DNA from 2 places in the Desulforamulus ruminis DSM 2154 genome. Region 2 is predicted to be linked to the other one. Evidence: predicted binding sites of a transcription regulator. Region 2 holds the regulator's gene; the other holds the start of a gene.

Region 1 (3,136 bases), 850 kb from region 2:
CTGGGGCGGTTCTTTATGCAAGCCCTGACCTTTCAGATATTGATTTCCCCATTGACACATGGCGCTTAACACCGGCTTTAATTTTTCGCCCCAGGGGGTAAGGGAATATTCCACCTTGGGGGGAACCTGGGCATAGACCTTGCGGTTAATGAGCCCGTCCCTTTCCAACTCCCGCAGTTGCTGCGTCAGCATCTTTTGTGTCAGTTTGGGGTGTAGGCGTTTTAGTTCACTATACCGCATGATCCGGTTATTATCTAAATGCCACAGAATCAGCGCCTTCCATTTGCCCCCGATCAGTTCAAGGGTCACTTCCATGGAACAGCGATACTCTTTGTTTTGAAATTGAATCATTGTGCCAACCTCCATTAATTTAAAAAATCATACTTAGTTTCTAAAAGGTATGTATAAAACAAAAAAGTACATACTTTACAGATTCCTATATACTGAATATTATAATAGCACAGATTAATAAGTTTTGCACCGGGGAAATGCCTGGGCATCACGCATGGTTCCTCAAGAAAAAAGACGGGAGTGAAAAAATTGAACCTTCTTTTTAGTCCTTTTCAGTTAGGCGGTAAAGAACTAAAAAACAGAATGGTCTTTCCACCAACCACCACCAGCTTTGCCACCCCAAAAGGCGAAGTGACCCCTAAATTGGTAGATTATTACCGGCAGCGGGCGGCAGGGGGCGTAGGTACCGTGATTATGGAACCGGGGGTGGTAAACCCCAGAGGCAAATTGACCTCTCAATCCATGGAAATTTATACGGAGGAGTCTGTTACTTTCTTAAAGGAGATTACCGGAATTTTTAAAACTAACGGGGCGGCTGCCTTTATTCAATTAGCCCACTCAGGCCCCCGGGGAAGAGCTTCCTTTTTAGGTGAAAGGCCGGTATCCCCCTCGGGAATTCCATTCTTCCAGGATGAGCCGGTGGAGGAACTGACCCGGGAAGGGATTGACCGGGTGGTGAAGGATTTTGTGGCCGCTGCTTTGCGGGCACAGCAGGCCGGATTTGACGGGATTGAACTGCATGGAGCCCACGGCTACCTATTGAGTTCTTTTCTGTCACCCATCATGAACCGGTGTACCGATGAATACGGCGGTTCCAACCGGAACCGGGCCAAGATTATGGTGGATATCATCACCGGCATCCGGGAGCAAGTGGGAAACAAAATTCTAATTGGCGTGCGCTTAAATGGCAAAGAGTATGGGGAGCAGGGTTTGGCCGACAGCGATGCAATAGAATTGGCCCGGATTTTTGAAGCTGCCGGGGCGGACCTGCTGCATGTTTCGGCACTGGAGGTAGAAGTGCCTGCCCTGGTGGGAGTGGCAGCCATACCGGCCACCTCCGCTCCGGGCAGGAATGACCCCCACGGACCCTTTCTGCGTTACGCTCGTCAGGTAAAGAAAGCCGTTCATATTCCGGTCATTGCCGTAGGCAAATTAGACAACCCGGAGGTGGCTGAAAAGGCACTGGCGGAAAAGGACTGCGATCTGGTGGCCTTGGGACGCAGCCTTATTGTGGACCCCAACTGGCCCAATAAAGTGAAGGACGGCAGTACCCCGGATCAATGCCTTTACTGTAATACCTGTTTTAAGGGCATTGCCCAGGGTGGTTTGATCTGTGCGGTAAACCCAGAACTAAAAGCAAAAAAATAAAAGCGTAAGTTTAAGGGAGTGGCGCTTTAAAAAGCGGGCCAGAACAGGCAGATAACACAACGAACAGGCGGTAATAGGAATAGAACAAGGTTGAACGGATAATATGGATTTGCGCGGATTTTAAATTATAAGATTTAAAAAATCCGTGCGAATCCGTGGAAATTCGTAAAACCCGTGTTCTATTCTCTTTTATTTTTATGGGGATTAACAGCTATAAGTTCTGAAGACTTTAGCTTAAATTTTTTCGTAAAAATAATAAAATAAAAAGGAAATTCCAAAAATAAGTTGAATAACTAGTTTTAGAACATATGTTTGCTGGAGGGGTAACCGGTGGAATTAAGGGAAAAATTAAATATTCTATCGGCGGCAGCTAAATATGATGTATCCTGTTCCTCCAGCGGCAGTACCCGGAAGAGCAGCCGAGGGGAACTGGGCAGTGTGGCCCAGAGCGGTATCTGTCATAGCTGGTCCGATGACGGACGGTGTATTTCTTTGCTGAAAATTCTTTTGAGTAATTACTGCATTTACGACTGCGCTTACTGTGTAAACCGGGTCAGCAACGATGTTCCCAGGGCGGCTTTTTCCCCGGAGGAAGTGGTGGACCTGACCGTTGGTTTCTACCGCAGGAATTACATTGAAGGCCTGTTCTTAAGCTCAGCCATCCACCGGAACCCCAACCACACCATGGAGCTTCTGCTGCAAACCGTGAAGAAATTAAGGCTGGAATACAGATTCAACGGATATATCCACCTCAAGGCTATTCCCGGCGCCGATTACCGTTTAATTGCCCAGGCCGGCGCCCTGGTAGATCGCATGAGTGTGAATATTGAACTCCCATCCAGTGAAGGGTTAAAGCTGCTGGCGCCTCAGAAGAAAAAGGAAGCCATTATCAAACCCATGGGCCTGATCGGCTCGCAAATTTTAGAGACCCGGGAAGAAAGGAAGCGCAGCAAAAAGGTTCCATCCTTTGTTCCCGCCGGGCAGAGCACCCAACTCATCGTAGGGGCCACCCCGGATCCGGACCTGCGCATTATTAAACTTTCGGAAAGCTTATACCGGAGTTATCATTTAAAGCGGGTGTACTATTCGGCCTATGTTCCGGTCAATAGCAATCCCCATCTGCCAAGCCTTAGCGGACCGCCCCTGCACCGGGAGCACCGGCTTTACCAGGCGGATTGGCTCTTGCGTTTTTATGGTTTCGGAGCCGATGAACTGCTGAATGAAAGCCATCCCAATTTTGAGCTGCAATTGGACCCGAAGTCGGACTGGGCTCTCCGCAACCTGCATTTATTTCCCGTGGAAATCAACCGGGCCGACCATGCGGTGATTCTGCGCATTCCGGGCGTAGGGGTAAAGTCCGCCTGGAAAATTATTTCCGCCCGGAGATTTCATTCCCTTGATTTTGAAGACCTGAAGAAGATCGGGGTGGTCATGAAAAGAGCCCGCTATTTTATTACCTGCAAGGGAAAATATTATG
Region 2 (3,136 bases):
TTTTGCCCAGCTTGCGATTTAATTTGGTAATCAGGTAATTGGTCAATTCCACCAGGTCGCTGGTTCTTTCCCGGAGGGGGGGCAAGACAATTTCCACCACATTTAACCGGTAGTACAGATCCTCTCTAAATTTCCCCTCCCTGACCAGATGTTTTAAATTTCTGTTAGTAGCGGCAATAATCCTTACATCAATGGGGTTGGTCCTGGTGTCGCCGACCCTTTCAAATTCCCGCTCCTGCAGCACCCGAAGCAGCTTGGCCTGCAGCAAAAGGTTCATATCGCCAATCTCATCCAGAAAGAGTGTTCCTGAGTGGGCCAGTTCAAATTTACCAATTTTATCCTTCATGGCTCCGGTAAAGGCGCCGCGAACGTAACCAAACAATTCGCTTTCCAACAAAGCATCGGGTATGGCCGCACAATTTATGGCGATAAAGGGCTTTTCCCTCCGGGGGCTGGCGTGATGAATGGCATGGGCAAACAGCTCTTTACCGGTGCCGCTTTCCCCTAACAGCAAAACCGTGCTGCAGCTTTTAGCCGCCATGGTTGCTATTTTAATGCAATCTTTCAGGGCCGGACTGCTGCCAATAACATGGTTAAAAGTGTATTTGCTTTCGGTAACCTGACCAAACTTGGTGGAAAGATCCCGGATAATACTGGTGCTTCGTTTTAACTCATCGGTTAATTTAATAATATCGGTAATATGCTGAAAGATTACCACCGCCCCCAGGGTTTCCTGGTTGACAATGATGGGCACCGCGTTGGAAATAACCTCTGCATTGCTGCCACCGACCTTGGTGCGGTAGCCGCTGACCGGCTTGCCCGTGCGCAAGGCCAGAGCCAAGGCGCCGTCAGGGGAAATATTATAAATATTTTCCTTGGTTCTAACTTCAAAGGGAATGCCGGTAATCCGGCAAAAGGCGGGATTTACATAAATGATATTGCCTTGCGGGTCTGTCACCTCAATGGCTTCCTGAACGGAATCCAATATGGCTGAAATCATGATCAAAGGCAGCAATCCAATCCCTCCCCTTCCTTTTTATATTCGCTTGAAGCAATTAAAACCCTTCCTAAAATTCCAATCCAATTGCGAACAAATGTTTTGCTTAAAGCCCTGATAAATGTTATAATATACCAGAATACATAGGAGTGATTGAAAGGCGTGATAGGAATATGTTAAGCTCCCGTGAAGAAGACGTATTAAAAGTCATCATAGAAAACGTTAAACAAAAAGGATATCCTCCGTCCGTTCGGGAAATTGGAGAAGCCGTCGGGTTGTCCTCCAGTTCTACCGTTCATTCCTATTTAAAACGTTTAGAGCAAAAGGGATACTTGAGAAGAGATCCTACCAAGCCCCGGGCCATTGAGGTTATCGGACTGGATTATGAACGGGAGACACAGTCTTTCAGTAAAACCATAGAAGCGCAGGCGGATAATGAAGAGTTGGTAACGGTGCCGCTGCTGGGCCAGGTGGCTGCCGGGGTGCCGCTGCTGGCAGTGGAAAATTTCGATGATCAACTGACCCTTCCTCGCTCCTTTACGGGCTTTGGTGAATTTTTTATGTTAAAGGTGCGTGGGGATAGTATGATTGAAGCGGGAATTCTGGAAAATGATCTGGTTTTGGTCAGACGGCAGGAAGCGGTAAATAACGGGGATATTGCGGTGGCCTTGCTGGAAGACGAGGCTACGGTGAAGCGCTTTTATAAAGAAGAAAATATCATTCGCTTACAACCGGAAAACAGTTTATTATCGCCCATTTATGCCAAAGAGGTTAAAGTCCTTGGCCGGGTGATCGGTTTAATGAGAAAAATATAAAGGTCCCGTTAAGATATCTCATAAAATGGGCGCACATGACGCCCGTTTTTTGAGATAGGATTAGGACTTCCGCTACCTTTGGCTGTTACAGGCACTCCTCCCTTTAGTTGATCCGGGGAAATACTAGACATAAAAAAGGCCCTCCATTCGCCTAACTGCCATTGGAAGACCTTAAATTAGTTACCTGCCTTTACAATAGGCGGGTAATTAATGTATTTTACCTACCGCCAAATGTGTCTAAGCTAATTTAGACTTTTAGTGCTCACCGCATTCAGCATGATGCCGGTGCTCATGACAAACCGCTCCGGTTGAACGAAGTGTTTCCTGTAGATACTGTTCTGCTGCGGTTCTGGCGTTTCCTGCTGCCCCGGTAATCACTTCAATGCCCTTTTCGTTGAAAATATCTATCGCGCTGCCGCCCATGCCTCCGGATATAATAACCTTTACACCCATATCGTTTAAGAAATTCGGCAGAAAACCGGGTTTGTGTCCGGGATTTGGAACAGATTCGCTTTTTATAATCCGGCCCTTCTCCACCTCAAAAATATAAAAATTTCTGCAATGTCCAAAATGTCCGGTTACCAGTTCTTTTTCGCTTGCCACCGCTATTTTAGTCATCTCTTTCCCTCCATGTTTTCTAATATTTTTTTGCAACAGGACCAAACCCGTTGCTTGTCAAACCATTCGATCAGTTCTTCGGGTCAATAGGAATCTAGCCCGTACTTTACTTTCTGGTTGTGTGAGGCGGCAATTTCCTCATTGCGGCTCTCTTTAGACCACGGATTGGTGTCGTTTTCCAGAGGCGGATTGATAGATAAAGATCTCTAACCAATCCCTTGCCCCTGTATCGACATGTTCATACGCCGTCGACGTCGCTTTCCTTGTAGAGTAGCGCTATTGCCCGATTAAAAACTTCTCTTACAGCGCGCCCCGCCGCGCAGTCAATTTCGACGATGGCCTGCCCATGGTTAACTGCCCTAACCGCTTGCTTGTCAAACGGGATCCTGCCGGTAAAGGGCAATCTCCGTTTCATACAAAATTCCATGATTTTTTCTGAATTTTCTTTATTAGTGTCGTACTTGTTGATACAAACCGCTGTTTTTGTCCCGAAGCCCTCCGCCGTTTTAACAATGCGTTCCATATCGCTAATGCCCGATACGGAAGGCTCCGCCACAATTAAAACCATATCCACTCCGCTCATGGAGGCGATGACGGGGCAGCCGATGCCGGGCGATCCATCGATTATTGCCAGTTCAGCGCCGGGCAAGGCTGCTTTCATCTGCTTTTTTACCTCCGTAACCAACATTCCGGAGGTTCCGCTGCC

What was found. The regulator LexA, encoded in region 2, represses DNA repair genes until DNA is damaged. The targets are predictions, from matches to a motif close to CNAACANNTGTTNG.
Region 1: the regulator LexA is predicted to act here: its motif matches at 1,961-1,974, upstream of DESRU_RS14160 (putative DNA modification/repair radical SAM protein).

Annotation. Positions count from the first base shown of each region.
Region 1 covers NC_015589.1:2,862,870-2,866,005, reverse strand. Annotated here, with positions in the region: gene DESRU_RS14170 (winged helix-turn-helix transcriptional regulator) at 1-351, opposite strand, end outside; gene DESRU_RS14165 (oxidoreductase) at 541-1,659, shown strand; gene DESRU_RS14160 (putative DNA modification/repair radical SAM protein) at 1,990-3,136, shown strand, end outside.
Region 2 covers NC_015589.1:2,012,456-2,015,591, reverse strand. Annotated here, with positions in the region: gene DESRU_RS10155 (sigma-54 interaction domain-containing protein) at 1-1,015, opposite strand, end outside; gene lexA (transcriptional repressor LexA) at 1,171-1,812, shown strand; gene DESRU_RS10145 (NifB/NifX family molybdenum-iron cluster-binding protein) at 2,068-2,430, opposite strand; gene DESRU_RS10140 (ATP-binding protein) at 2,669-3,136, opposite strand, start outside.